Regions from separate parts of the Arthrobacter sp. TMT4-20 genome, predicted to be linked through region 2. Evidence: riboswitches for the same ligand, from Rfam matches in the RefSeq annotation. Region 2 holds a riboswitch; the other holds the start of a gene.

Region 1 (15,171 bases), on a different contig from region 2:
GCGATGCCCGAACGGGTCCGCGGAGATTCCACAATCCGATCCTGGGCGATATAGGTACCGAGGACCAGGCCGCTTAGCGCCGAGGAGATGATCAGCGCTGGCACCGACCACCAGGTGGGGGGAACTTCACGGCTGAATAATGGCGTGTCGATGAGATCGGTCGGAATGGCTACGAGCAGGAAGGTCGCCACCGCACCGAATAACACGGCGATCCACCGGCGTAAGGGCCACCGAAGAAGAGCGTTGAGCAGAGTGGGTCGCTGGGTCGTGGGGTTCTCGGTGCGGGGAGTCATGGAGCTTCCTTTGACACTTGATCCGAAGACGCTTCTGGTGATGCGGGGTCATTCGGGGGTGCTGATGACCTGTGGCTGCGCCGGCGTAAGTAGATGGCGCCGGTTGCGGTGAGGAGCATGAGAATTAACAGCATGACAGCTACGTCGGGGATTGAGTCCGCGAAGGTACGTACCGCGTTCTCGAGGGCGAACTGGTCGGTAACGGAAAGGATCCCACCCAGACTCGCTGTTCCGTCTGTGGCGATGAGGAAGATTCCGATGCCGATTGAAAGGGAGCCAGAGATCACCATAATCCAGGTGTTGGACCACCGTCCGATGGTTACAGGGCGGGGACGAAGCCACCGACGTCCGGAAACACCGAGGCGGTCCCACAGCGCAGCGAGGAAGAACAGCGGGACTGCCATTCCCAGTGCATAGATGGCGAGCAGAATTCCGCCGTAGACGGCGTTGCTGCCAGCTGCGGCGACGGTAAGAATTGACCCAAGGATGGGTCCGGTGCAGGCTCCTGCGACCCCGTACGCCAATCCGAGGACGAAGACGGAACTGCCGGAACCGACAGTCGCGGACCGGGTGCGGATGAATGCCGGTAGGCGGACACCGAGGATCTGAATGAGACCCAAAACGATCATGAGGGCGGCTGCGAGCCCGATGAGAATGTGTCTGTCAGTGGTGACGAGGGACCCCAGGGTGCCAGCGAAGACCCCCAGGGGTACGAGGGTGCACAACAATCCTGCGTAGAAGAGCATGGTCCGGCCGACCAGTTGCCGTTTTGTGCTGAAGGCATACGCGAAGAATGCTGGCAGCAACAATGCTGAGCACGGACTGAGGAGGGTGAGGAGACCACCGAGGAACGCCCCGCTGTACCCGATTAGCATTACTGGAGACTGGTTTCTGCCAGCACAGTCTCAATGGCTTGTTCAAATACTTCTACCGGTTGGGCGCCCGAGATGGGGATGTCGTTCACCAGAAACAAGGGTGTTCCGGTAGCTCCCAGGGCTGCGGCTTCCTCAGCGTCGGTTTGAACAGCCTGATTGAGCTCCTCCGAGTCCAGATCCGCTGTGAACGCCGTGATGTCGGCTACCCCAACTTCTTCTGCGATGCGGATCAGCTCCTCGCGCGGGAGGCTGATGTGTCCGCGGTCGGGGGCCGCAGCGAAGACGGCTTTATTGAACTCCCAGAACCTATCCTGTTCCCCTGCTGCCCGGCCGGCAACTGCAGCATCAAGAGACTCAGTTCCGAAAACAGGTAAATCTCGCCACTCAATCCTTAGTTCTCCGCTAGCAACATACTGCTCGACCAACGCCGGCAATGTCTCGCGAGAGAAAACCCCGCAGAACGGGCATCTGTAATCGGCGTATTCGACCAGAACAACGGGGGCGTCGACCTCACCCATTGCTAACGGGTCGTCGGCGATGCGCCGGGATAAATCGAACTTCTCTTCCTCCCGGCCGCCGGATTCCTCTGCGACGTCTGTTCCTGATCCATCAGAAGCGGGTGAGGAGGCTCGCTGGGAAGCGATCAAGCCAATAATCAGGATGAGCGCGGCGACAAGCAGGGCAGCAATGAGGGTGGCCGATCGAACACCCGCGGTTCGTTGATCAGATTCTTGTGGCATTCATTACTCCTGGCGTCGTGCGCCCCATGGGAAGGCACAAGGGGACGGAAAAGGGGGATTCACCCGGACACCAGATCCCTGTTTGTCGGATCTGGTGTCCGGGCGCGTCCGAGAAACACCGCTGTCAGCGAGGTCAGAGCCCCACCAGCGGCGTTGGATAACTAGATGTTGACCCGGTAATAGACAGGACCGGAACCCACATTGACGGATTCCTCAACGGTCTGGTTACCGTTCCAGCCGCTGTGGATGGCTCGTCCGTCGCCGAGGTAGACGGCGTTGTGTGAAAAGCCCATCCCGCCGTCGGCGTAGTAGACGAAGTCGCCGGGCTGGGGATCTGATACCGGAGTAGCGAAGGCCATCAAGGACTCAGGGGACTCGTCTCCCACCCCCATCACCCCGGCGGCTCGCAATGCCCCTTCGCCCAGGACGGTGCAGTCCTGAATAGCGCCCAACTGCGTGTTGGCGAAGGCAAGAATACGGCTGTTGGCAGTACCGCTCTGGGGAGCGTCCGAGGAATCCCAGATATTTCCTGACTCGCTGCTCACCCGGTTACTCAGGGGACTGATCGATGCACTTTGTGTACTCACGCTAAAGTCGGAAACCGCTGATGACGAGGCTGCGGAGCCAGAGGCAACCGGTGCAGCAGTCACGGCATTCGACTCCTCGGACAGCACGATGGTGTTTCCCGGGTAGATGATTGACGTGACGGTGAGCTGGTTTAGGCTCAGCAGCTTGTGCAACGCCACACCTGTCTGAACGCTGATAGCGCCCAGCGAATCACCTGACTTCACGGTGTACGCAGTGCCTTGATTGGTGGGGCTCGCCTCCACTTCGACTGTTGAAGCAGCCGATGAGAACGATGAAACGGTGTGATCCTGCGCCGGGTGGGCGATCGCCGAAGCGTGGGCGGGGCTTGCTCCCGCCGCAAGCATTCCGGAAGCAACCACAAGCGCGGCGATCTTGGGTCCCCCCTGAGGCAGGACGGCTTGCCTGCTGAGGAGAAGAATCGAACGGCTTTTCGTATCGGCGCGATGTCGGGCGCGCACAGTATTTGATGACATGAATAATCTCTCCCTATACCTACGAGGTGAGCTGTCGGATTCGGATGGGAGACACCCGGCCGCACGAGGACAAACGCCCCGCCCGGCTTCACCCCAAGGGTTCCTAAAGAACCCACCTATGGTTTCCCCGCCCCAGCCTTCCTATCTAAAGGACCAAGGCCTTTGGCTGGGTTCGGTAAAAGGCCTCGATAAGCCCCACCTTCAGTGGGGCACTGTATTAAACCTACTCGGAAAAACTAAATGTACAAACATTTACACTGACGGCGCCTCCCTGGTTGGCAACCTCAATGAAGAGAGAGCGATTCCCAGGCATCAGTGGAGCGTCAGACCACTCCCGTGGTGCCCAGGAGTGACCCGATAAGGAAAGTGGCTGCCAATGCCAGCGCGCCGCCAAGAACGATCCTTACGGTCGGGCGCGTCGCCGGGTTGCCGCCAATCCGTGCGCTGCCGTAGCCGGTTACGGCGAGGGCAATCAGGACTGCGACGAAGGTCGCGAGGACACGAGTTTCCTCTGGAAACAGAAGAATCGTCAGCAGGGGGAGGATCGCGCCAAGGGTGAAGGCCAGCGCAGATGCGGCCGCAGCAGCTAGCGGGCTCGCCACGGCGTCCTCGCGCAATCCGAGTTCAGCTTCGAGATGGGCCCCCAGGGCATCGTGTTTGGTGAGTTCCACTGCCACCTGATGGGCTGTGTCCCGGCTAAGCCCCTTCGATTCGTAGATTCCGGCCAGCTCCGCAAGTTCCGCTTCAGGCTCGGTTTCAAGCTCAAGGCGTTCCTTGGCGATGAGGGCCTGCTGGCTGTCTTTCTGACTACTCACGGACACATACTCTCCGAGGGCCATGGATATCGCGCCGCCGACAAGACCGGCAATGCCAGCGGCAAGAATCACGGGGGTTGCCGTTGTCGCTCCCGCAACTCCGACGACGAGGGCAGCGACCGAGACAATCCCATCATTGGCTCCAAGCACACCCGCTCGAAGCCAATTGAGCCTGCCATGGATGGTGTTGTCATGGGGTTCGTCACTATGCGTGCCTGGTACGGGAGAACTAGTCATTCCCGTAATCTAGGCCTCCACGAGCCAGTACACCAGTAAGGATCGACTCTCCTGTCGGGATTCCGATTCGGGTGACCTCGACGGAATTCGCTGTGATTCACTGCGGCGCTGAAAGGGGCTTGCAATAGTCACCGCGCCGGCCGTTTTGTTCCGGGCGCCGGCGAAGAGGCATGGGATTCTTTGACCGAGTAAGGTAAGCGAACCAAGTAGGCACCACATACCGCAATTGCGGTTCGAAGTTCGAGGAGGAAACGTCATGACCGGAAGTGTGATTGTTGGTGTGGATGGAAGCGAGACCGCGTACAAGGCAGCCTCGCGCGCCGCGACTCTTGCCGAAGGCCTCGATGCAGAACTTGTGGTGGTCAGCGCGCACATTACGGGTAACACGGAAGTTGTCCATATCGGCAACGACACTTGGATACTGGATGATGCTGAGCAGGCTCTCAAGTTGGCCGAGCAGGTTGCAGTGAAACTGCGAGAACAACACCCTTCCGTGAAGGTGCGCCCCGCTGCGGGGCGGGGCAAGCCGCAGGATGTCCTCATCGAGGAAGCCGAGCGTGTCGGTGCCCAATTGCTGGTGGTAGGTAACGTGGGAATGAAGGGGCTTCGACGGGTTCTGGGAAGCGTTGCGTGGAGTGTCGTACATAACGCACCCTGTGACGTGCTCGTCGTGAAGACCGCCTCCTGATTTCACTGCAGCTCCCAAGCTGCGGCCTGGGCTGAAACGAGGACTGCGCGCGGCGACAAAGTCAGATCGACATACTTCGCAACGGGATCGTTCGTCTCTTCGGCTTGAGTCGTAACATTGAAGCGGATACGGACTTCGGTTTCCGAAACGCGTTGTAAAGGACTATAAGAACTTGTCACTCGAATCACTGCCCGTCCTGGATTACTCTCAGCTGAACGCAGGGCCCGAGGAGGCATCGGACTTCCGGGACGATCTGCGCAATGCGATGCACGAGGTCGGATTCCTGTACCTGGCAGGTCATGGCATCCCGCAGGAGCTCACTAACGCCATGCTCGCTACCTCCAGACGCTTCTTCGACTTGTCGGAGGAGCAAAAACTGGAGCTGGAGAACGTTCATAGCCCCCAGTTTCGTGGCTACACCAGGATGGGCGCCGAATTGACTGATCGGGCGGTGGACTGGCGAGAGCAGATCGACATTGGCGTCGAGCGCAACGCTGTGGAACCGGCGGCAGGGGTCGCTGACTACTGGCGGTTGGAAGGCCCCAATTTGTGGCCGGCTGAATTGCCCGAGATGCGGAAGATCGTCTCTGAGTGGACTCAGCGACTGAGTGCCATTTCCCTCGACCTTTTACGGGCGCTTGCCGTGTCTCTCGGTGCACCGGAGGACAGTTTCGATGAAGCCTTTGGTTCAAGCGCCTTCCCGATGCTGAAAATCGTGCGTTACCCGGGGGAGTCCGGCAACGAGCCGAAACAAGGCGTCGGGTCGCACCGCGACGGCGGAGTGCTCACACTGCTCCTGGTGGAACCGGGAAAGGGCGGACTCCAGGTCGAATACCAAGGAGAGTGGATCGACGTACCTCAGGTCCCTGGAACGTTCGTGGTCAACATCGGTGAAATGCTCGAATTGGCGACAAACGGCTACCTCAAAGCGACACTGCACCGTGTCATCTCACCTGGTACCGGAACCGACAGGATTTCCCTGCCCTTCTTCTACAATCCGGCGCTGGATGCCACCATGCCCGCACTGCGCATGAGCCCGCAGTTTCACGCCAAGGCCCAGGGGCTGTCGGTGGACCCGACCAACAGCCCAATCCTTGAAACCTATGGGGATAATGCTCTGCGCTATCGGTTGCGGGCCCACCCAAACGTTGCCGCGCTTCACCACGCCGACCTCCTGCAGCAGCAAGGGCAGCAATAGGGAACGTAGACAGTCACCAGGCATGAAGCGCAGCGGAACCGCTGTACCGATCCGTTGGTTAGCCACCCAGCGTCGCAAGCAGCGGACTCATCCGGTAGGGGATGGGCTGGCGAAGAAACATGCTGGTTCTGGTTCGCAGGATTCCGGGGCAGAGGCGAATCTCTTCTGACACTCGGTAGAGGTCGTCCGGGTCGCGAGCGACAACCCGGCAGAGAAGGTCCGTTTCTCCTGCGGGTGCAAGACATTCGACAATTTCTGGAATGGCGCGGAGCCCTTCAACGGCAACATCGATCCTGTGCTGGTCAAGCTCTGCGGCTACATGCGCTGATATGAACAGGCCGAGGGCCTCTGGCACGATGCGCACGCTGTTATCCCGCAGGGCACCTTGTGACTCGTAGCGCTCCAGGCGCGCCTGGACCGTGCCGCGGGCCAACCCTGTGCGGTGCGCGATGGCCAGCACGGTCATTCGAGGGTCAGCGTCGAGTGCTTCGAGGACAGCGCGATCAATAGCATCCCTGATCGGACGTTGATCTTTGTTGATGGCCATGGTTCTCCTCAATAGGCGCGGTCAGGATGACCAAGGTTGACATCCGGATAACTAAAAGTCTAGTCAGATTGACTACCAAATACGCCGACTGTTGCACACAGGTATGACGATGTTGCTCAATGGAAGACAGAAAGGTCAGGAATGGAGATCCCCTTCCCAGGCTTTGCAAGCAGCTAGTGAGTACACCCCTCCAAGGTTGCGAAGTGTCGCTCCCATAAGGAGCGCACTCGGTCCGTCGCCCCACCCCTGCTGCGGACTCCATTGAGCTGGATTGCGGCCGACGCCACCGCTGGAAGGGTTCATATCTACGGTTGACCTGCACACTGGTTCTTGTCCCTGCGGTGGTCTGTGGGACGCTCGTAACAGGCGAGACACTGAATGCAAGGTGTTGCCGGAGGTCATAGAGACGCCAAATATCGGTTTGTTGAGATGCCGGCGCGTCGTACCGGCCATGACAAGATCGAACCACCTGGGAGGTCACCACGAAGAAGTTTGCGTTCTTGCCTGCACTTGTATTGTTGGTGGCCGGTGCTGGCTGCGCTCCGGCGACAGGGAAGCCGACGGACATGGCTCCCGAAGAAACCTCGACGGCTATACCCTCTGCCGCCGATATGCTCCCGACGGATGCTGAACGTTCAGCGGAGCGTCCGTCGGCCCCCGTAGCGGAAGCACCCGAGTCACTTGATGAAGACATCACAGCGATCCTTGACGCCGCAGGTGACTACCGCGTCGGGGTCGCGATAGCCGACACTTCCGGCGATAATGCACGACTTTTCGGGGAAGAGTCAGCGTTCTTTGCTGCCAGCACGGCAAAGATCATTACGGCTGCAGCCTTCTACCATTCAGTCGAAGACGGCGAAGCCAGTCTCGATGAAAACCTGGGCAAAGAAGACGCGGGCTTCCAGATCCAGGACATGGTCAACAACAGTGACAACAATGCCTGGTTGCTCCTGATGCAGTCGGTCGGTTATCCGGAACTGACTGACTATGCCGAGTCCCTTGGTGTTGCCTATGATCCCGAGGAAAATCTGCTTACCACCGCGGATATGGCGCGGGTGCTGACAATGCTTCATGAGGGAGAACTGCTGAACCGGGAGAATACAGCTCAGTTGCTGGGCTACATGCAGGAAACGAACAATGAAGAACTAATCCCTGCAGGAGCCAGTCCGGAGGTCACCGTGCATCATAAGTACGGACTGATAGGTTCAGATCTTCACGATGCTGCACTCCTGACCCATGGCGATTCCACTGTAGCCCTGGTGATCTATACCAAGAACACCGGTGACGGTAGTGAAGCCGATCAGATCCAGCTAATTCGTTCCCTGACCCGCGCGGCTGAGGATGCGCTCTTCGCTGCTGACTTATGAGTGCCTGTGATTCCAGAGGCGAAGGCAGCGGGACTCGCAACGCCTGAGGCGAAAGCATGTGCGGAAGCTTTCTCCCAAGGGAAGATCATGCCGGTTAGGCGAGGGAGAGGAAAAGCTTCTCGAGTTCTTTCCTGTCCATCGTGGCGTCCTCGCGAACGATGCACTGCTCGAGACCGCTGGCAATAATAGCGAAGCCCGCCCTATCGAGTGCCTTGGAAACGGCGGCCAGCTGCGTCACGATGTCCTTGCAGTCCTTGCTCTCCTCAAGCATGCGCGTAACAGCAGCGAGCTGACCCTGCGCACGTTTAAGTCTGTTGACGACCGGCGCTAGTTCAGTCGAATCAAGTTGCATGAGATCTCCAAGGGCTTAGATTGTGTACGATCCATCGTATACCCCCTGGGGTGTTTTGCATACCCATGGGGTATCTGCAATACTCGGTCGGGTATCCAATACATCCTTTTGAGAGGCACACATGACTCCTGTTTCCACGTCCACTTCCATCACAGCACTTGATCCGGGGACTCTGCGTGAATGGGCGACAGAGCATCAGGACCTCGTCGTGATCGACGTCCGCTCCGCCGCCGAATTTGAGTCCATGCATATCCGCGGCTCCTACAACGTGCCGCTGCCGTTGCTGTCAGAGCACACCGATGAGCTTGCAGCCCGCCTGGCCTCACGCGTCGTGCTGGTCTGTCATTCCGGCATCCGCGCCGAACAGGCCCGCCAGCGGCTAGCAACCTCAGGTATTGACACTGCCTATGTACTGACCGGTGGTGTTCCAGGATTTGCTGCCGCCGGTGGAGATGTAGTCAAGGGTAAGGACCGCTGGGATCTAGAGCGTCAGGTCCGTCTCGCAGCAGGTTCCCTGGTGATGGTGGGCCTCACTGGAGGTAAATTCGTATCACCGAAAATCCGTTTGTTGGCCGGTGTCATTGGCACTGGTCTCACCTTCTCGGCCGCAACCAACACCTGTGCGATGGGTAAAGCCATCTCGACGATGCCGTGGAACAGGGCCGCTGTTGATCCCACACGCGAAAGTGCCATACTGACTCTTCCCGTTGCTAACGCCGGAGATGAGACCACAGCCTCATGACCACCACCCTGGTCCTGGTTCTGGCCCTCTCTGTGGTGATCGGGCTCTCCCTCGGCGTGCTGGGTGGCGGCGGATCGATCCTCACCGTCCCAATCCTGGTCTACGTCGCCGGGTTTGAGGCCAAGGAGGCTATCGCCGCTTCCCTTTTCGTCGTCGGCGTCACGTCAGCGGTCAGTGTCATCAGTCACGCCCGTGGGGGGAGGGTGATGTGGCGAACCGGCTTGATCTTTGGCGCGGCCGGAATGGTCGGTGCATTTGCCGGCGGTCTCCTGGGTGGCCAAATCCCGGGGCAGATCCTGCTCATTGCCTTTGCGCTCATGATGGTCGCCACCTCCGTGGCGATGCTTCGCGGACGTAAGAAAAAATCGACGGACAGCGGTGAGCCAGTCAAGCACGAACTTCCTATCGGCAGAGTGCTGCTGGATGGGGCTGTTGTGGGGCTTGTGACTGGACTAGTCGGCGCAGGCGGCGGATTCCTCGTCGTTCCAGCGTTGGCATTGCTCGGTGGCTTGCCGATGTCGATTGCCGTCGGTACCTCGCTCGTCGTCATCGCCATGAAGTCCTTCGCCGGACTCGCTGGGTATCTGACGACGGTGCAGATCGACTGGGGTATCACCCTGGCCGTGACCGCGGCGGCCGTCGTGGGCACCCTAATTGGCTCCAGACTGGCCGGGCGAATTCCCGAGGTGGCGCTGCGGAAGGCATTTGGGTGGTTCGTTCTGGCAATGGGCACGTTTGTACTCATTCAGCAGGCACCCGCTGACCTGCGGTGGTTCTTTGTTGCTGGGGTTGCCGCACTCGCGGCAGTCGGCGTTGTGGCCTGCTGGTTCTTCCTCAAATCGTGTCCCCTTCGCAAGCCTGACGGGCCACGACGCGAGAAGGCCCCGTCGCCCGCCTGAATCACAGCCCGCGCCAGGCGAGACCTGTGGGCCCACCCGCAATCCAATCGTTCGGCGGACAAGACCTGACCGCTGCCACACCCTAATGAACTATTGAAGGAGAAAACCATGGCTGAAATCACCATCAATGAGGCCGACCAACGCCGTTCAGAGTCGATCATCCTCGATGTTCGGGAAGATTTTGAGGTAGCCGAGGGCATGATCCCCGGGGCGTTGCATATCCCGATGGGCGAGTTGCAGGCGCGACTGTCCGAACTGAATCCGTCGGTTCATGTGATCGCGGTGTGCCGGAGCGGCAACCGCTCCGCCCGGGTTGCCGACGCGTTGAACGGCGCAGGGTTTACCGCCGACACGATGGCCGGTGGAATGTCTGCCTGGACCAAGGCCGGTCTTCCGACTACCTAACCCATTCCGCCGGTGGCCGCCATGGGGGCGTGCCCCGGAGCGTGAAGCATAGAAGAATGTTGCCTTGCCATATACCCCTAGGGGTATTACAGTAGTAATAGATCAAGACCACGAACGAAGGAGATCAGCAGATGCTTATCGAGCGTATTTACGATGAAGACCTCGCACAGGCCAGCTACCTGATTGGCTGCCAGGCCAACGGCACCGCGGTAGTTGTCGACGGCCGCCGCGACATCGCCGTCTACCAGGATCTGGCCCAAAAGAACGGCATGGAAATCATCGCCGTCACTGAAACCCACATCCATGCCGACTACCTCTCAGGTACCCGCGAACTCGCGGCCGCCACCGGTGCAAAGATTTACGTCTCCGGTGAAGGTGGCCCCGACTGGCAGTACGAATTTGACGGCGAACGGCTCTACGACGGCGACAAAATTGTCATCGGCAACATCACCATCAAGGCCGTTCATACCCCTGGCCACACCCCGGAGCACCTGTCCTTCCTGGTGACCGACGGAGCTTTCAGCTCCGAACCCGGCTTCCTGCTGTCGGGGGACTTTGTATTCTCGGGAGATTTGGGGCGCCCCGATCTGCTGGATGAGGCAGCTGGCGGCGTTGATACCCGATTCGAGGGTGCCAAGCAGTTGTTCACCAGCCTGCGGGATAAGTTTCTGACCCTGCCCGACTATGTCCAGGTCCACCCTGCCCACGGTGCCGGCAGTGCCTGCGGTAAGGCCCTCGGGGCAATCCCGTCCTCCACTGTGGGATACGAGCGCCTGTACGCCTGGTGGGGACCGTATCTCGCGGCCAATGACGAACAGGGCTTCATCGACGAACTGCTTGATGGACAGCCCGATGCTCACGCCTACTTCGGTCGAATGAAGAGGGAGAATCGTGAAGGTCCAGTAGTCATGGGCCAGCGAGCACCCTTGACAGAGCTGAGCATCGCCGACGTCGCCGCAAAGCTAGCCGACGATCAGGTCACCTTCATCGACACCCGGTCACATACCGAGGTGCATGAGGGCACGGTTGCCCGCTCCCTGAACGTTCCTGCCGGCAAGTCAGTGGCAAGCTACGGAGCATGGGTGGTCAACCCGGAAACGGACAAGAATCCGCTGGTGCTTCTGGCCGCCGATCAAGAAATGGCGCAGGACATGTGGGATCACCTGGTCCGGGTAGGCATCGACAAGGTTGGCGGCTACGTCACCAGCATTGACGGGCTTCCCACGAACACCCCGAAGCTGATCCAGCCTGCGGAATTGGACGATTTCGACGCCGCCATGGTGCTGGATGTCCGCAACCGCACCGAACACACTGCCGGGCACATCCCCGGCTCGCACCAGCTCAGCGGTGGCCGTGCTATGTGGCACCTGGATGAACTGCCAGGTGAAGGAACCATTGTCACGTACTGCCAGTCCGGAGTGCGGAACTCCGTGGCGGCCAGCGGCCTTCGTCGCGCAGGGTACGACGTCGTCGAACTCGACGGAAGCTACGCGGGATGGGCCAGCTGGAAGCAGCAGGAAACTGTTTCCGCCAAGTAAACAGAGCCAGCTCAGTCCTTGAGCTGTGGCGGCGGCACGGTCAATCCGGTCGCCGCCACAGCATTTAACCTCGGCCATCGGTCCGTGACAGGAGAATATCCGTGAAACCCGGCAGAAACTCGTCGCCACCTAAACAGGGCGCTGCAATAGAGCTGGGATTGCGGCAGAATTTGGCGCAGTTCATGCTCCTCGTCGCAGTCAATGCCCTGGTGGGTGGCACTCTTGGCCAGGAGCGGACGGTGCTGCCCCTGCTGGCCGAGAAGGTCTTCCACCTCGAGCTCTACACCTCCGCGCTGACCTATATTCTCGCGTTCGGTCTCGCGAAGGCTGCAACCAACTATTTTGCCGGCACTCTCGCAGACCGCTACGGGCGCAAACCAGTCCTCATTTCCGGCTGGCTGATCGCGTTGCCGGTCCCACTCCTGCTGATCTTCGGGCCGTCCTGGGGGTGGATTGTGGCAGCCAACGTCGTCCTCGGCATCAGCCAGGGCCTAACCTGGTCAATCACCGTCATGATGAAAATGGACCTGGTGGGTCCCGAACGCCGAGGACTGGCGATGGGCCTGAACGAAGCGGCTGGCTACCTCGGCGTCGCGGGAGCAGCACTGGCCACCGGCTACATAGCATCGACCTATGGGTTACGTCCCGGACCGTTCCTGCTGGGTGCCGTCTTCATTGCTCTTGGGCTCGGGCTATCCGCCCTGACCATCCGCGAAACCCATCACCACGCCAAAGCCGAAGCGGCTCGGCATGTCAGCGTCCATGCCGGCACCGAAGCAGGGCTGAGCAGCCGTGCCGTCTTCACCCTGACGAGTTTCCGGGACAAATCCCTGTCCTCAGTGAGCCAGGCCGGCATGGTGAATAACCTGAACGATGGTCTCGCCTGGGGGCTGTTTCCCATCCTTTTCGCCACAGCGGGTCTGGGTCTTGAACGTATCGGTATTCTTGCTGCCGTCTATCCAGCTGTCTGGGGTGCCGGGCAATTGATCACTGGCGGTTTGTCAGATCGAATCGGCCGCAAGCCCTTGATTGTCGCGGGGATGCTGGTTCAAGCAGTCGCCTTGGTCATGGTCGCTGCTGGAACTGGCTTCGGAACCTGGCTTGCCGCCGTCATCCTGCTTGGTGCAGGCACCGCGATGGTCTACCCCACATTGCTGGCTGCGATAGGCGATGTCGCGCACCCCGAGTGGAGGGCCCGCTCGGTGGGGGTTTACCGGTTGTGGCGCGACGGTGGCTTCGCCGTCGGGGCCCTTCTCTCCGGCGTCATCGCGGACGCTTACGGTATTCCGGCTGCTGTGGCGGTCGTCGCGCTCGTCACCGCACTCTCGGGACTTGTCGTCGCGCTACGGATGCGAAACGGCGATCACAATGCCGCAGCTCATCCTTGACCAATACCCCTAGGGGGTATAGTGTCTGGGTACCGAGCGGGAAGTCCGAGCCCCAAGAGGGCCGCTTACTCCTTGAAGGTCTTTTGATGCGGCTGTAGCCCGCGGAATGACTGCCGGGCGCTGCACCCGTTGACTTCTAAATGACACCATTGCGTTTGTTAGGGGACCATCATGTCCAGTACTCCAGCTGCAGAATCAACTCCGAAGGTGAAAAAGAGCGAGGACCATGAGGTGCATTCTCATGGGGAGCATGCGGGGCATTCCACCGCAATGTTTAAGAACAAGTTCTGGTTGAGTTTGGTCTTGAGTGTTCCGGTGGTGTTGTTCAGCCATATGTTCGCCATGATCGTCGGCTACACGCCGCCGGATTTCCCCGGCGCGATGTGGATCTCACCGATTCTGGGTACCATCATCTTCTTCTATGGCGGTGCCCCGTTCCTCAAGGGCGGGATCACCGAACTACGGACCCGGCAACCGGGGATGATGTTGCTGATTGCGATGGCCATCAGCGTCGCCTTCATCGCATCCTGGGTGACCACCCTGGGGATTGGAGATTTCAATCTGGACTTCTGGTGGGAGCTGGCCCTGCTGGTGGTCATCATGTTGTTGGGGCACTGGATGGAAATGCGTGCCCTCGGATCCGCAGCGGGGGCTTTGGATGCGTTGGCCGCGCTGCTGCCCGATGAGGCAGATAAAGTCACCGACACGGGAATCGAAACCGTCTCCGTGAGCTCGCTGGCCACCGGCGACGTCGTTTTGGTCCGGTCAGGCGCACGGGTACCCGCCGATGGCGAGATCGTTGACGGTGTGGCCGAGTTCGATGAGGCGATGATCACCGGCGAATCCCGCACCGTGCAACGCACGGTCGGGGAGGTGGTGGTCGCGGGAACTGTGGCAACCGACAACGCGGTCCGGGTGCGGGTGACCGCCGTCGGAGCCGACACCACTCTGGCCGGGATTCAGCGTCTGGTCGCTGAGGCGCAAGCCTCGTCGTCGAAAGCGCAGGCCCTCGCTGACAGGGCCGCTGCCTTGTTGTTTTACTTTGCCCTGGTCGCTGGCATCCTCACTTTCATCGCGTGGATCCTGCTGGGTAGCCCCGATGATGCGGTCATCCGCACGGTCACGGTCCTGGTTATCGCTTGCCCGCATGCGCTTGGTTTGGCGATTCCCCTGGTGATCGCGATTTCGACGGAGCGCGCGGCGAAGGCGGGTGTGTTGATCAAGAACAGGATGGCGTTGGAGCGCATGCGCACTGTCGACATAGTGCTGTTCGATAAGACCGGCACTCTCACCGAGGGCCGGCACGCCGTCACCGCCACCACCACGTCCGGAACGATGTCCGATGCGGAAATGTTGGCGTTGGCCGCGGCGGCAGAGTCCGACAGCGAACACCCGGTGGCACGCGCCATCGTCAACGCAGCTATGGACACGCCAGAAGCGGCGGTGTTCGGTTATCGGGGAAGCGACTTTTCGTCGATGACCGGCCGGGGTGTCCGAGCCACTGTCAACGGGACCGAAGTCATTGTTGGTGGCCCGAACATGCTCAGGGAACTGCAGTTGGAGACCCCGTCGGACATGAGAGATACCGTCCAGGAATGGATCGGCCGTGGCGCTTCTGTGTTGCATGTGGTCCGTGACGGCACCGTGCTTGGTGCCGTGCGACTCGAGGACCGGGTACGGGATGAGTCCCGGGCCGCGGTGAAAGCGTTGCAGGACCGGGGCGTGAAGGTCGCGATGATTACCGGGGACGCACGCCAGGTGGCGGACGCGGTCGGGACTGAACTCGGTATCGACGAAGTCTTCGCCGACGTACTCCCGCAGGATAAGGACTCCAAGGTCGCGGAGCTGCAGTCCCGTGGCCTGAAAGTGGCGATGGTCGGCGACGGCGTGAATGACGCCCCCGCACTGGCCCGGGCAGAGGTGGGAATTGCCATTGGCGCCGGGACCGACGTCGCAATGGAATCCGCCGGCGTGGTGCTGGCAGGCAACGATCCACGATCAGTCCTGGCGATGATCGATTTGTCCC
Region 2 (15,171 bases):
CTGCTCTCGCACCAACCGCCGGGATTCCCAATTTGGCGGGCGGCGTACCGGCGCAGGAGTTCATGACCCTGCTGCCCGGAGAATCCCTGGTGGGGTTGGCACCGCTCGACGCGGTAATCGCCCTGGGCAGTGCGCAGGGCGTGGTGAAACGGGTTGCCCCCGAGTATCCACTGAACCGCGACGAATGGGAGATCATTTCCCTCAAGCCCAAAGACAAGGTGGTGGGCCTGGCCGCGGCCAGTGACCAGGACCTGCTGGTCTTCATCACGGCCCAGGCGCAACTGCTGCGCTTCCCCGCATCGACCGTCCGTCCGCAGGGCCGCACCGCCGGTGGTATGGCAGGCATCAAACTGGGATCCGGTGACTCGGTCATCCACTTCGGCGCTGTGGGTGCCGAGGATTCGGCCGCCGTCGTCGTGACGATTGCCGCCGCGAGCGGAGCGCTGCCGGGCACCTCGGCTGGATCGGTCAAGGTGACCGATTTCGCGGAGTATCCGACCAAGGGTAGGGCTACAGCGGGGGTCCGGGCCCACCGGTTCCTCAAGGATGAGGACATCCTGCTGCTCGCCTGGGCCGGACACGGTCCGGCAAAAGCCGCGTCAGCTTCCGGAGTATCCAGGGCCCTCCCCACCGAACACGGGCGCCGTGACGGTTCTGGTGTCACCCTGAGCCAGTCAGTCGACTCGATCGGACCCAGCCTCGTCTAGGGTTAGCCCCGGTCTAGGGTTGGCCCCGGCTATGGTTGGCCGGGGCCAACCGCGTCCATGGTTTAGATGCGCAGTTCGTACACCCTGACCCGGTGGGTGGCTTCGTAACCCAGACGTTCGTACAGGCCAAGGGCACCCGACGGGTTCTCGGTATCGACGCCCAGGCCAGCGTGCTCGATGCCGTCAGCTTTGAAGCGGCGCATCGCCTCGACCAGCAGGGCCGGGGCGAGCCGCAGGCCCCGCCATTTCCGCCGCACTCCCAGCAGGTCGGTGTAGCCCTCGGTGTGGCCCAGCAGTTCCCCGGACGCGGGATCGTAACTGGCCAGCTGGTAGGCAGCCACTTCGCCGGACGCCTCGTCCACCACCGCGAGGCTCCATTCGGGTTTGAACTCGGGGTGCGTCACTGTGAACCGCCAGGACTCCTCGTCGCGTGGTTCACTCCCCCAGTGGTCCTGGAACGCCTCGTTGTGGGCGAGCCGTACCGCCTCGGACAGATCGTCCGAGAACGTGACAATCTGCAGTCCGGCTGCAATATCGACTTCGGGGATCTCCGCCTGCAGCGGACGGGTCATCTCCGTGAAATACCTGACGACGGCGTTGCCGGTAGCTTCCATCAGCGCCAGCTGGGATGGCACCCGTTCCTCCGCGTAGGTACGCAGCACTCCTTCCCCGGCGCCGTCGTCGTCCAACCTGCGACGCGCGCGCCCCGCCTGCCAGGAGTAGAGTGCGGTACCGATCCCCTGCCGGCGCCTGGCGGGGTCCACCCCACCCATACTGTGAACCACAGTGGACCCGGGATTCCGCTGGATTACCCCAACGGCGCGGGGCACACCCGCATCGTCGAGACCCAGGATGGTGTCCTTTGCCGGGTCGGTTTTCGATGAGCCCAGTATCTGCTCCAGGTCGGCCCGCTCCTCCACCCAGTCCGGCTGGTCTTCCTTGGCCATCCGGTGCAGCAGCTCATGCCAACTACCCAGATCCTTAGGCGTGATGGCACGCCAATGCAGCGGCGTGCCGGAGGGAAAGAAGTCCGATTCTGGCTTTGTCATGGCAAAAGCCTAAATCACCGGGACGGTCAACCATCGGCTGAGCAACCGACATCTTGTTCTACCGCATGTAGAACCTTGGCGAAAAAGAGAGTAGATTTGAAGTACTCATCCACAATTTTAGCGAAGGACTTGCATGGCCACCCTCGGAGAACTCGAACGCACAGTGATGGATTTGCTGTGGGGCACCCCCGGGGCACTGACCGCGAACGCACTGCGCGACATGCTGGCGTTGGCGACGAAGGAAGCCGTGGGCAAGGAGCTCGCCGTCACGACAGTCCTGACTGTCCTCTCACGGCTGGAGAAGAAGGGGCTCGTGGAACGGGAGCGGGAAACCCGCCCGCACCGCTACCGTGCGATCACCAGCCGGGAGGAACACACCGCCGAGTTGATGCACGAAGTCCTCGTCACCGCCCCTGACCGGGAAGCAGTCCTGGCACGGTTCATCGGAAGCGTTTCCGACAGCGAGGCACAGGCTCTGCGCAAACTGCTCGGCAGCTGAACGGATGTTTTGGGCCGCCCATTTTTTGGCCGGGCTCGCCGTCGTCCTCGCCTGGCCTGCGCCGGTAGCCCTGTCTCGGGCAAAGTGGCCCACCCGTTCACCGTTTACGGCGATGATTCTGTGGCAGGCGATCGCCCTCGCGGGCGGACTGTCAATGATTGGCGCGATGCTGGTCTGGGGTCTCGACCCGCTCGGCGACAACCTGGTGGAAGCCCTTGGCCGCTTCGGCGACATGGCGTTTGCCAACCAGCCGGTCGACACGCTCGGCCTGGTCCACGTCTTCGCCCTGAGCGCCGCTGGGCTGCTCAGCGCCCACCTGATCTTTACCCTGCTGCTGACCTACGCCAAGATTCGTGGGCAGCGTAAGCGACACCGAGACATGCTGAACCTGCTCAGCTCCCCGGCAGCAAACCGGCCGGCAACGCTGGTGATCAACCATCCCACTCCTGTGGCCTATTGCCTTCCGGGTGGTGCCAGATCAGTGACCGTACTCTCCGACGGGCTCCTCGACCTGCTGACCCCCGCCGAACTCGACGCCGTACTGGTGCACGAGCTGGCACACCTCCACCAGCGACATCACCTACTCCTGTGGGCGTTTGCAGCCTGGCGCGCGGCCCTCCCGTGGCTGCCCACGTCACAACTGGCGCAGCGGGCCGTCAACGAGTTGATCGAGATGCTCGCCGACGACGAGGCTCTGAAGCAGGTTCGGGAGCCAGTCCTGGCCCGGGCGATCGCTATCGTCGCCTCCGGGTCGCTGCCCGACCAGCAGGGCGGCTTCGCCCACGGTGACTCGTTTGCGGTGACGGCGCTTGCTCCCGGTGCGACCCCTGACCAGGATGCTGGTGCCACCCTTAACCGGATTCACCGGCTACTCACTCCGCAGCCGCCCTTGTCGCTGCCCCAGCAGGCGGCCGCCCTCGGTGCCTCGGGACTGCTACTGGGGGCGCCGACGCTACTGCTGATTGCCCCCTGGGTGCTGGGTTAGCGCTGCCTGGCGCTGGTTTTATGAACAATGCTCCCACTGATCGGGCACGGTCACTGGGATTGTCTAAATACTCTCAGTGACCGTCGGTGATCGTTGGGACACTTAGTCGCGGCATCCGGCGCGGCTGGTACAAGAACTGTGGAAATAATCCGCGCCCCAAAGTGGGGGGGGAGCTCGGCGAGCTAATGAGTTGGCTCGTGGCAGGTGCCATGACGAGTAGTCATGGGAGCGGATCGTGTGGCACTATCTGCTCTCTTGAGATACGAAAATGGCAGGTGCCCTCCGTCCAGGACACCCGCCACTTTCAGTTCAGTTCACAAAGAAACTCCGTGAGTCAGGGTATTAGCCGTTGACTCGTACGAAGTATGAACCGCCGAGGTCGGACAGTGGGTGCTCGATGGTGAGGTTTGATCCGTTCATGCCGCTGCTGATGACCTTGCCGTTGCCGACGTAGATGGCAATGTGGCCGGGGCGGACGACGAGATCGCCGGGCGCGGGGCTGGAGACCCGGGTTCCGTACTGGTCGAACTGCAGGGGTCCAAGGTCGCCGACGTTCAGGCCGATGGAGCGCAGAGCGCGTTCGACGAGGATGGTGCAGTCCTGGATGGAACCGAGCTGCCCATAGGCCGAGGCGACCAGTGCTGCGCCAACTCCGCTGGCCGGAGCCGCCTTGGCTACGGGTGCGATCGGGGTGATGGCACCGGAGGCCAGTGTCATCATTGCTGGTGCCGCATCGGCAGCGGGCGCGGCTGGTGCTGGAACTACTGCCGGTGCGGCGGGTGCTGGTGCAGGTGTTGAGTAGAACGCCTGGCTTGCAGTTGCTGCTGGAACGGCGGCTGCACTGACGGCTGCGCCGCCGGTGAGCTGGATCTGCTGACCCGGGTAGATGATTGAAGCGTAGGACAGGCCGTTTTGCGCCAACAGGGTGTCGAGGTTAATACCGTGCAATGCGGCGATCGCTCCCAGCGTGTCTCCGGCTGCGACAGTGTGGACTCCTGTTGCGGGTGCTGAGACTGCTGGCGCGGTGGTTGCTGCGCCCTGGGTGTAGGTTCCTGCGTGGGCGGTCGCTCCGACGGAGAAGACGAGGCTGCCGGTCGCGACGGCGATGATGGCTGGCTTGCCCAGTGCTACGGCCTTGGTCCTGGCCGACTGGGTCAGACCCTCGAGGGCGATGGAGTGGGTGGTGGCGGCGCGGTGGCGTGCCGAAATGGACTGACGTGACATGATTGTTTGCCTCTCCCATGCCTGCGGGGTGAGCTGTCGGGTTCGGATGGGAGTCACCCGGCCGTCCTCTACCTATGGGCTACGCCTGCCATCGCGAACGATGCTGCAGGTCTAGCACTGGATAGTCAGATCGACTTAACCCCGAGGGTCACCGCGTGCGGTGGCCCGGTGGAAACGTGGTTCCCCCGTCCCTGCCATCTGGATTGTGCGAACGGGTCCCGGTGCAGCGGCAGGGCTCGGCATTCTGCGCGGGAATGTCATCTCGGCGGGGTGCCGGGATCACTCGAATGAGAATACCCCACCGTGGTATTGAAGTCACGTTAAGGTAACGGGCTTTTCAAGGATCACCGTACCCGCGGGCCACCGACCCTTCAGGGAACCTATTTCATCTATCGAGCGTTCACGGCGGAGCGGATCGTCGATGATACTTATAAAGGCCGCGCAGAGCGCATGGTCGAGGACGTACCAACGGCCTCATCTGGGTCCGACCAGAACAGGTCGGAGCATTGAAAGGATAGCGCCGTGAACGCCGGAGCCGGACCTCGGAACAGTACCGATGACACCCCTGGGGCAGCTGCCACGGAAGCCCCCGCGGCGGAGTCCACCGTCGCGGATCAGCCGGTTACCTCCGGTGCGGTGCACGGTTATTCCCCGGACAAGGCGGCCTATTTGCGGCGTCTGAAGCGCATTGAAGGACAGGTCCGTGGGATAGCGCGGATGGTCGACGAAGATCAGTACTGCATCGACATTCTCACCCAGGTCGCGGCGGTCAACAGTGCCATGCACGCCGTGAGTTTGGGCCTGCTGCAAAACCACTTGCAACACTGCGTCGTCACCGCAGCCCAAGAAGCCCAAACCACTGGGTCCTCCGAAGCCGTCGACGCGAAGGTCAAGGAAGCAACACAGGCAATCAGCAGACTACTGCGCTGAGCCTTCCGTCGGCGCATATGCGCCCCCAGGCTTCATCAGGTTGGCGTGAGTGGCTTCAATTGGTGAGCCCGGCCGGATGAGCTTCGGGAACGGCCACGAAGACGGTTTCGATTTTCGCGTCGGTGACTTTATCTGCCTCATCTGACAGAAGCACATCCGAGGGTGGTCATCCGTACCCAGAATCGGTGAGATCCACCTCGCGCCCGGGAAATCCGGCCGGACCAGGGAAAAAGTCAGGCGCTCAAAAGCTGGTACCCGGCCTGCTCGACCGCCGAGCGTACTGCTGCTGAGGGAACCACCTGGTTACTGTAAACGGTGACCGTGGAGGTCCCGCCGGACACGAGATCAATCTGGACGTCGGCGACGTCATCAATCCCGCCGACTGCAGAGCTAACCCGGGACGCGCACGACCCACAGGTCAGGCCAGCGACACCGAAACTGGCGCTGATGCTGCCAGCCTGGGGAACCGTTTTGGCTTTGCTGTCCTGGGGGGCGCAGCAGGCACATCCGGAAGATGATGTGTCGGTCAGGGTCAGTTCGGAAGAAGTGCCACACATGAGGGTCTCCAAAAATGAGGAATGGTTGTTCGAGAATCAGCGGGTGTAGCCATCCGGGGTCATTCACGTTGGCTACAGCTGCTTGAGGGACCTTCTGGGAGTAAGCGGCCCATCTAGGGCCGGACTTCCCACTTGGGTACTCATAATGTATACCCCCTAGGGGTATGTGTCAAGGGTTGATCCGGGTACCCGGATCCCGCAGCGACTGAAGTCACCCTGGGACCGATTGGGACCTAAGACTCTACTTGTGGGCCGACGCTAGGCGGAGACTGGAAATCATCTCGAGGTGAAAGGTATCCGGCATGATGTGGGGTTATGGGCAGGGATCAGCGTGGATGTGGCTTTGGGGCGTCCTCCTGATCGTTGGGATTGTGCTGTTGGTACTGCTCGCAGTCAGGGTCCTTGGCAACGGAGGCCGTGTCGGATACGCGTCACGGGATGCCTCAGGGGTGGGCGGCCCGCCCCACGGCCGGAGCACTGCCCACCAGATCCTGGACGAGCGCTTCGCGAAGGGAGAACTCACCGCCGACGAGTACCGCGAACAACTCGAAGTTCTCGGTGAGGGCCCGTAGCAAACCCCCCATCAGCCGCCGCCAAGCGCTGCTACTGGGGGGACTCGGCATCGCGGGGACGGCGACTGGAGGTGCAGGCCTGATCTGGACGCTAACAACGCGGGAGCCACCCGTCACGGGAAGCGAACTAATCCAACCTCCAGAGTTACGAAGCAACAACGGTCAGCTACAGGTACGGCTGGAAGCCGCACCGGGACAAATATTGCTGGCCGGCCGACAGGCCGCAGCCCTCGGTTACAACGGGGGTATCCCCGGCCCGACACTCCGCGTACAAGCTGGCGATGTCCTCAAGATCAGACTCGTCAACAACCTGGACCAGCCCACCAACCTGCACGTTCACGGGCTTCACGTTTCTCCCGAAGGCAATGGGGACAATGTCTTCATCTCAGTCGAGCCCGGCAACACCTTCAACTACGAATACAAACTCCCAGAGGATCATCCACCTGGCGTGTACTGGTACCACCCACACCACCACGGCATGGTCGCCGATCAGATCTTCGCCGGGCTCTTTGGAGCAATCATCGTTGAGGATGTGGAACCCATCGAGGTGAGTACGGAACGGGTACTGGTCATTTCGGACACCACCCTGGACGGACTGGGAAACATCGTCGCAGTCCCGGCGATGGAACGAATGATGGGCCGGGAAGGTGAACTGATCCTGGTCAACGGGCAAAGCAACCCGCAATTCAGTGCCCGCCCCCGGCAACGGGAACGGTGGCACATCATCAACACGTGCGTGTCCCGTTACCTCCGCCTACAGGTCGACGAGGGGCAACTGCAGCTTCTCGGCATTGACTCCGGGCGCCTGCCAACACCCGAGAACGTGGATCGACTTCTCCTGCTGCCCGGAAACCGGGCCGATCTTCTCATCTCCATCCCGGCCGGTGATTCCGTGCTCCGAGCGTTCTACCAGCGCCGGGGAAGGGCGCCAGGAATGACGGGACGGGAATCCGGAGCACGCAACAACCCGGCCGACCGCCCCGACGGCTTCGCGCTGGCCACCCTCCACGTGTCCGGCGAACCGGTCGCATCCCTGACAGCCCCGACCACGCAAAAGGGACTGGGAGACCTGAGGTCAGCCCCCATCGCGGCACGCCGGGAAATCGTCATGGCCGGCGGGGGCATGGGCGGGGGCATGGGCATGATGCGTTTCACCATTAACGGCAATGAATTTAACCGGGACAGAACAGACACAACGGTAGCGGCCGGGAATGTGGAGGAATGGACGCTGACCAACACGAGCCCCATGGACCACCCGTTCCACCTGCACGTCTGGCCGATGCAAATTATTGAAGAAAACGGTCAGGTAGCGAACACAACGATATGGCGGGACGTGGTGAACGTGCCCGCCAACGGAAGTGTCAAAGTTCGGGTGGCTTTCAACGATTTCCGCGGACGCTCCGTCTACCACTGCCACATCCTGGATCACGAAGACCTCGGCATGATGGGGACCATCGAAGTCCGCTGACAAATCCGTAGCAAGACTTATCCGACTGACCTTGTGCCCTTGGCGGGACTTGACCCCACGAGGGGTCAGGCGTCAATCCGCTCCCGGTCCAGGGAGGCGGCGCCAGCCACGATGAAATCCTTGCGCGGGGCGACGTCGCTGCCCATCAACAGATCGAACACCCGCTCAGCCGATTCGGCTTCCTGGATCCGCACCCGCCGAAGAGTCCGGTGCCTCGGGTCCATGGTGGTTTCCGCCAGCTGCTCGGCGTCCATCTCACCGAGCCCCTTGTACCGCTGGATGGGTTCCTTGTAACGCTTGCCCTGCTTTTCCAACTCTGCCAGCAGCCGGGAGAGTTCCTGCTCGGAGTAGGTGTAGATGGTGTCGTTCGTTTTGGACCCGTGGTTGACCACCTCGACCCGGTGCAACGGCGGGACCGCCGCATACACCCGGCCGGCGTCTACGAGCGGCCGCATGTACCGGAAGAAAAGGGTGAGGAGCAGGGTGCGGATGTGGGCGCCGTCAACGTCGGCGTCGGTCATCAGGATCACTTTCCCATACCGCGCTGCGTCCAGCTGGAAGCTGCGGCCCGACCCGGCGCCCACCACCTGGATCAGCGCCCCACACTCGGCGTTGGCGAGCATGTCCCCCACCGATGCCTTCTGTACGTTCAGGATCTTGCCCCGGATGGGTAGCAACGCCTGATAGTCGGAGGAGCGGGCGAGCTTGGCGGTGCCCAGCGCGCTGTCACCCTCGACGATGAACAGTTCGGACCGTTCGACGTCGTCAATCCGACAGTCGGCCAGCTTCGATGGCATTGAGGACGTTTCCAGGGCGTTTTTTCGCCGCTGGGTTTCCTTGTGTACCCGCGCGGAGATCCGGGATTTCATCTCGGCAACAACTTTTTCCAGCAGGAGCGCGCTCTGGGCCTTGTCGCCCCGGGCCGTGGAATTGAGCTTGGCCAGAATCTCCTTTTCGACCACTTTCGCGACGATTGCCCGCACCGCGGAAGTGCCCAGGATTTCCTTGGTCTGGCCCTCAAATTGGGGCTCTGCCAGACGCACGGTCAGGACCGCTGTCAGTCCGGCGAAGACGTCATCCTTCTCGATCTTGTCGTTGCCGGCCTTGAGCTTTCGAGAGTTGGCCTCGATCACTTTGCGGAAGGACTTCAGGAGGGACTGTTCGAAACCGCTCTGGTGGGTGCCGCCCTTGGGAGTGGCAATGATGTTCACGAAGCTCTTCACCGTGGTGTCGTAGCCGATCCCCCAGCGCAACGCGATGTCCACCTCGCAATCGCGTTCCACCTCGGCGATCTCGCTATGCCCGTTCTCGCCCAGCACCGGCACCGACTCCTTGAACCGGCCTGAGCCGTGCAGGCGCCACACATCAGTCACCGCGCTGTCCGCTGCGAGGAAGGTGGTGAACTCCGAGATTCCGCCGTCGTGCTGGAAGACTTCCTCCAACGCTCCCGCCTCGGCTGCGGTGCCAGGGAGGCGCCGCTCGTCACGGAGGGTGATCCTCAGCCCTGGGACCAGGAAGGAGGTTTGGCGGGCCCGTGCCTGGAGTTCCTCGTAGGAGAATTTTGCGTCCGGGGTGAAGATTTGCCGGTCAGCCCAGTACCGGATCCGGGTACCTGTCACACCCCGTTTGGTGGTGCCGACCACCTCGAGCCGGGAGCTTTCGAGGAACGGTTCGAACTTGGCGGTCGGTGACGGTGACTTCGCGTCCAGGAAACGGCCAGGTTCGCCACGCCTGAACGACATCTGGTAGGTCTTGCTACCGCGGTCAACCTGGACATCCAGCCGGGCTGACAGGGCGTTGACCACGCTGGCGCCGACACCGTGGAGGCCGCCGGAGGCCGTGTACGAACCGCCACCGAATTTTCCGCCGGCATGCAGTTTTGTGAAGACCACCTCGACGCCGCTCAGACCGGTCTTGGGTTCCGCGTCCACCGGAATGCCCCGCCCGTCGTCGTGAATCTCGACCGAACCGTCCGGGTGGAGTATCACCTTGATGCTTTGGCCGTGTCCGGCGAGTGCCTCATCCACCGAGTTGTCGATGATCTCCCAGAGACAGTGCATCAATCCGCGGGAATCAGTTGACCCGATATACATGCCGGGCCGTTTACGGACGGCTTCAAGGCCTTCCAGGACGGATAGGTGCCGGGCGTTGTATTCGGTGCTTGGTGGCGCCACGTTGGGTGAGACTCCTTGGCAGGGGGTACAGGTGAGAGGCGACACCGGTCTTCGGGCGCCGCGCCGGGGGCCTCCGGACGCATGGCTTAAGCATATTCCCCCACCCGGGTCGTTCGGTTTAGGCGGGCCGCAGATCAAGCGGCAAAGGTGTGACGACGTCGGTCTATGCTACGCGCTCAGCGAAAGACCACCCAGCCTGCAATAGAACGGCAACGAATAGTGGTTATATGAACTACAGGAACCACTAAGGAGGCAATCATGACAACAGCAGTAGCAACCCGCGAAATGTCCGCGCTGGACCGCTGTGACCGCTGCGGAGCCCAGGCCTATGTGCGCGCAGTTCTTCAGTCCTCCGGTGGTGAGCTGCTTTTCTGTGGCCACCACGCACGTTCCGTCGAGTCGAATCTGCGTCCGCTGACGTCCGAGTGGCAGGATGAGACCAACCGTCTGAATGCAGCACCCGGACCGGTAAGCGAAGACTAAGAGCACCACCGACGGGCCGGCAATCCGGACCCGTTAAATCGAAAGTACCCCCACACTGATGTGTGGGGGTACTTTTTGCTATGGGGCTGGTTTCCCAACCCCATAGCGAGTCCTAGTCCAGGTAGTCGCGCAGCACCTGGGACCGCGATGGGTGGCGCAGCTTCGACATGGTCTTCGATTCGATCTGGCGGATCCGCTCACGCGTCACCCCGTAGACCTTCCCGATTTCGTCTAACGTCTTCGGCTGACCATCAGTCAGGCCGAAGCGCATCGCCACGACCCCTGCTTCGCGTTCCGACAGGGTGTCAAGAACCGAGTGCAACTGTTCCTGCAACAGGGTGAAGCTGACCGCATCCGCGGGCACCACTGCCTCGGAGTCCTCAATGAGGTCACCGAATTCAGAATCACCGTCTTCGCCCAGCGGCGTGTGCAACGAAATGGGTTCGCGGCCATACTTCTGGACCTCGACAACCTTCTCGGGAGTCATATCCAGTTCAAGGGCCAGCTCTTCAGGCGTCGGTTCGCGGCCGAGATCCTGGAGCATCTGGCGCTGCACACGGGCCAGCTTGTTGATGACCTCGACCATGTGAACCGGAATACGAATGGTCCGCGCCTGGTCGGCCATGGCGCGGGTGATCGCCTGACGGATCCACCAGGTGGCGTAGGTGGAGAACTTGAAGCCCTTGGTGTAGTCGAATTTCTCGACGGCACGGATCAGACCGAGGTTGCCCTCCTGAATGAGGTCGAGGAACAGCATGCCGCGGCCGGTGTAACGCTTGGCCAGGGAGACAACCAGACGAAGGTTGGCTTCCAGCAGGTGGTTTTTCGCCCGCTTGCCGTCATGGATGACCCATTCGAGTTCGCGGCGTAGTTTCGGATCGAGCGGCTTGGCCGCATCCTTATCGGCCGCCAGCTTCTCCTCGGCGAAGAGGCCAGCCTCGATGCGCAAAGCAAGATCAACTTCCTGCTCCGCATTCAGGAGGGCCACCTTGCCGATCTGCTTCAGGTAGTCCTTGACGGGGTCAGCGGTGGCACCCGCTGAGATGACCTGCTGGGCAGGGGCGTCGTCGTCGTCGGCGTCTGAATAGACGAAGCCAGATCCGGCCTTGGTCTCAGCCTCGGCTGCGGCCCGTTCGGTGGTTTCGGCAGGCTCGACCGGGTTACCGGCGGCGTCAAGCTCGGGGCTATCGTCTTCGACCTCGGCGGCCGCGGCGTTCTGGGCGGCAGCGGCTTTGGCTGCCCGCGCTGATAGCGGCTTGGCAGCAGCGGTCTTCGGTGCCGCCTTCTTGGGGGCGGCCCGGCGTTTGGTGGTCGTTGCTCCGGGTTCTGTTACATCCGGTGCAGTTGTCTTCTTGGCCGACACAGAGAACCTTTCATACGGCGTCTGTGATGTTACCAAGGGGGCAACACCACTATGACCCTGTCAAGTCCGTGAATGAATTCAAGCGGCTAAACGGGGCGTTCCTCATTGAAGTGGAACCGTCCCGCCCTCTGCCCTATTCCCAACCATCCTGCGAAGAATGGCCGATCTGACAGAGTGAAACACTACTTGATACACGAACCCGACCGGGTCTCGGTTCCTATTGTCGCACGATTCATGGGCTTCGATAAATCAGCGACCCACCCAAATCGGCTCCTTCGCAACCGGTTACGCAGCGTGTGGCGCACCATTGCGCCACGCCAGATCCCTGTCGCGTGACCATTCGGCGAGCATGCCGCGAGCCACCACCTCCTCGAGAAGTTCAGCAAGTGAATACCCCGGTATTTCCGCCATGGCTTCACCCAGATAGACATGCGCCCGGGACCCCCGACCCCTGGCCCACTCGATCCAGCCCAGCATGGTGAGCAGGGCGGCGCGTGGTTCGCCCACCGCAACAGCTGACAGCCGACTGAACAGGGTGTGGGCAGCATCAACCTGCCCCCACTGCAGTTGCCCTCTGTATTGCCCGATCAGAACATCGCAGAAGTCCCGCGCGTGAGCCTGTGCGGACTCCATTGGCTCGACGGGCAGCTGCTGGTCCGGGTCGAGGCCGAGCAGCGTCCGCGCCGATGCCGGCAGGTGGGCGGGCCCGGTGCCGGTAGGGCGCACGGTGTTGCCTTCCAGACCGTTCGCTGCGGCCTCCCAGCCCAGCGCTGCAAGGACCAGAACGGCGTCACGGATGGGACGGGAAACCAGTGAGGCGAGGAGATGGGCGGCTACCCCGACCTCGGTGATCGGCACCGTGGATGCGGTGCGGGCCAGCAGGCAGTCCCATAGCCGGAGGGTGGCGGCGGCCTGGTTTGGAGTTGTCCAACGATGCCCAAGTTTCGCCTGCTCGCCTCGACAGAGCTTTGCCAGGTCCGCTGGATCAGTCCACGCCGCGGGAAGGTCCGATTCAACTGCGGCGCCCAGAGAGTCAGCAAAGCTGCTGCCGCGGAAAGTCAGCTCAGCGTTCAACGGGCTCGTCAGGACGCTCTCGATCGAATGCCCCGACGGTGGACAGCAACTCGGGTCAGCGCAGAAGTAGTCCCGCCACATGGTGTCGGTGACCAACCAACCGTCGCGCAATTGCAGCCCCACGCCGTCGAGGCATCGGGTGAGGCTTCGCACCAGGTCCCTGCGGGGTGGCGCTCCGGTGCGGGTCAACGGTTCCCTGGTATAGACGGCCAGCAGTGAACCGTCAGCGGTGGTATCCGAGGCGAGGATTGAACAGACACCTGCGGCGTAGCCGTCCGGATCCAGATTATTCGCCGGAAGGTCCACGCGCAGCGTTGCCCCGACCCGCTTCCCACACATGGTCAGGAGCACGAGGCTTTCTTCCGGCTGAAAACCCAAGGTGTGGAGGATGTAGCTGAGAATGTCAGCAGCAGACGTGACCTTGAAGGGCTGCTCCGGCGGTGGGGATGTTGAAGTCATGGCATGAGCATGGCTGTTGTCACCCCGCTACGGGTCCGGTCTTACCGCCATGTGAATAACTGCACCTGATCCGGCGCTGTCGAGGACTAGTCGGTGCCGATGCGGGCTCACCGTGACGGGTTGTCGTCACCCTCGGTGTCGCCGCCGGCGGGGTCAGCGAGGTCCCCGGCTTTGCGGTCCTCTTCGAGTAGCTGCTCCGACTCGTCTGCGGCCTGTGGACTCGCCAGGTATGCCTCGACCGCCGCACCAATCTCGTCAGCGTCAGCGAGCTCGCTATTGTCCTTCACCAGCAGCGACCGGCGCTCGGCGCTTCCGGCGCGCTCGTCGAAGCGCTTCTCCAGCGTGCTGACTACTCCACTGACCTCGGCAGACCCGTCAACCTGACGGGCGATCTGCCGTTCAACATCCCGGCCTGCCTCACGCAACCGGTCGGTGGGAAGCACCAGGGACGCCGAAGCACCCAGGTATTCCAGGGCCGTGACAGCTGCAGGAGGGTACTCAGCCTCGGCAAGGTAGTGGGGGACGTGTACGACGTAGCCCACGACGTCGTGTCCCGATTCGATCAGACGCAACTCCAGCAGATGCCCCACCGACGCCTGCAGCTCTGCTGTGGGACGCCACGTGTTCATCCCCTCGATCAGGTCCGGACGGTTGCCGTGCACGGTCACGCCGAGGGGACGGGTATGCGGTACCGGCATGGGAATCGAATTGATCCAGGACACCAGGGGAACCTCGAACCGGTCCACAAGACCGGTGACCGCACTAATAAACCGCTCCCACTGCAGATCCGGCTCAAATCCGGCGAGCAGCAGGAACGGAACGCCCATCCCGTCATAGACCCGGTGGAGTTCAAGCCGGGGAGGGTGATAGTCCGCGAGGTGATCCTCGGCGAAGGTGATGCGAGGCCGCCTGCTGCGGTAATCGATCAACTGGTCGGCGTCGAAGACCGCCACCAGCTCGTGATCCAGGGTGGTGAGCATTTCCTCGATGACCTGGGACACCACGTGGCCCGCGTCGACAAATCCGGTGAATCCAGCAAGAAGAGGAAGTCCTCGCAGCTGCTGCCCGTCGATCAGGTCAGCGTTTGCGTTGAACAGAGTCTCTGGATTAAGCATTTCCCCTCCTAACAAGGTTCTCGGCTTTCAGTACCCGCTACAACGTCAGGGGGACGTACATTCATTCCGCCCGACACCAGGTTCCTTTACAGACTACGATCGATGGAGGAAAGGCGCGGTATGACGCGCCTACCCACCTATCTGTCCAGCACATGGAAGTGAGGAACACACCCAGTGAATATCGCCAGCGAACTCAAGCTGACAGCTGTCACCAAGGACTCCAAGAAGACCGCCGGTGACGCCCTGGTAATCGGCGTCGGCCAACAGTCCGGCGGACCAGTCCTGCTCGACTCCCCGCTCTCGGCGAAGGACGCGGCTGCCCTTGCCGACTCCCTCCCAATGCTCGGCATCACCGGCGGCGCTGACGAGGTTCGCAGGCTGCCCGGCCTGGAGGGCAGCGCTGCGGAGATTCTGGTGCTGACCGGCGTCGGCCGTCTCCCAGCTGACGGAGCGATCACCCCCGAGGCACTGCGCCGTGCCGCTGGCGCTGCAATCCGTCAGCTCATCGGACT

What was found. Region 2 has a riboswitch for cyclic di-AMP ahead of ACX80Z_RS07495 (C40 family peptidase). Riboswitches for the same ligand answer to the same signal wherever they lie in the genome.
Region 1: another riboswitch for cyclic di-AMP. It lies ahead of ACX80Z_RS10800 (LysM peptidoglycan-binding domain-containing protein); the one in region 2 lies ahead of ACX80Z_RS07495 (C40 family peptidase).

The regions. Positions count from the first base shown of each region.
Region 1 covers NZ_JBTNDW010000010.1:1,335-16,505, forward strand. The annotation lists gene ACX80Z_RS10785 (hypothetical protein) at 1-293, opposite strand, end outside; gene ACX80Z_RS10790 (cytochrome c biogenesis CcdA family protein) at 290-1,168, opposite strand; gene ACX80Z_RS10795 (DsbA family protein) at 1,168-1,908, opposite strand; gene ACX80Z_RS10800 (LysM peptidoglycan-binding domain-containing protein) at 2,070-2,969, opposite strand; cyclic di-AMP (ydaO/yuaA leader) riboswitch at 2,972-3,150, opposite strand; gene ACX80Z_RS10805 (VIT1/CCC1 transporter family protein) at 3,293-4,021, opposite strand; gene ACX80Z_RS10810 (universal stress protein) at 4,278-4,709, shown strand; gene ACX80Z_RS10815 (isopenicillin N synthase family dioxygenase) at 4,882-5,907, shown strand; gene ACX80Z_RS10820 (Lrp/AsnC family transcriptional regulator) at 5,966-6,454, opposite strand; gene ACX80Z_RS10825 (serine hydrolase) at 6,955-7,821, shown strand; gene ACX80Z_RS10830 (metal-sensitive transcriptional regulator) at 7,916-8,173, opposite strand; gene ACX80Z_RS10835 (rhodanese-like domain-containing protein) at 8,295-8,915, shown strand; gene ACX80Z_RS10840 (sulfite exporter TauE/SafE family protein) at 8,912-9,814, shown strand; gene ACX80Z_RS10845 (rhodanese-like domain-containing protein) at 9,923-10,219, shown strand; gene ACX80Z_RS10850 (MBL fold metallo-hydrolase) at 10,351-11,757, shown strand; gene ACX80Z_RS10855 (MFS transporter) at 11,940-13,145, shown strand; gene ACX80Z_RS10860 (heavy metal translocating P-type ATPase) at 13,416-15,171, shown strand, end outside.
Region 2 covers NZ_JBTNDW010000006.1:47,142-62,312, forward strand. The annotation lists gene ACX80Z_RS07475 (DNA gyrase/topoisomerase IV subunit A) at 1-707, shown strand, start outside; gene ACX80Z_RS07480 (GNAT family N-acetyltransferase) at 770-1,756, opposite strand; gene ACX80Z_RS07485 (BlaI/MecI/CopY family transcriptional regulator) at 1,890-2,255, shown strand; gene ACX80Z_RS07490 (M56 family metallopeptidase) at 2,260-3,240, shown strand; gene ACX80Z_RS07495 (C40 family peptidase) at 3,583-4,464, opposite strand; cyclic di-AMP (ydaO/yuaA leader) riboswitch at 4,468-4,684, opposite strand; gene ACX80Z_RS07500 (metal-sensitive transcriptional regulator) at 4,987-5,394, shown strand; gene ACX80Z_RS07505 (heavy-metal-associated domain-containing protein) at 5,628-5,951, opposite strand; gene ACX80Z_RS07510 (SHOCT domain-containing protein) at 6,254-6,523, shown strand; gene ACX80Z_RS07515 (multicopper oxidase family protein) at 6,534-7,991, shown strand; gene ACX80Z_RS07520 (DNA gyrase/topoisomerase IV subunit B) at 8,057-10,165, opposite strand; gene ACX80Z_RS07525 (DUF7455 domain-containing protein) at 10,424-10,648, shown strand; gene ACX80Z_RS07530 (RNA polymerase sigma factor) at 10,761-12,011, opposite strand; gene ACX80Z_RS07535 (DUF4192 domain-containing protein) at 12,297-13,544, opposite strand; gene ACX80Z_RS07540 (proteasome assembly chaperone family protein) at 13,652-14,659, opposite strand; gene ACX80Z_RS07545 (leucyl aminopeptidase) at 14,834-15,171, shown strand, end outside.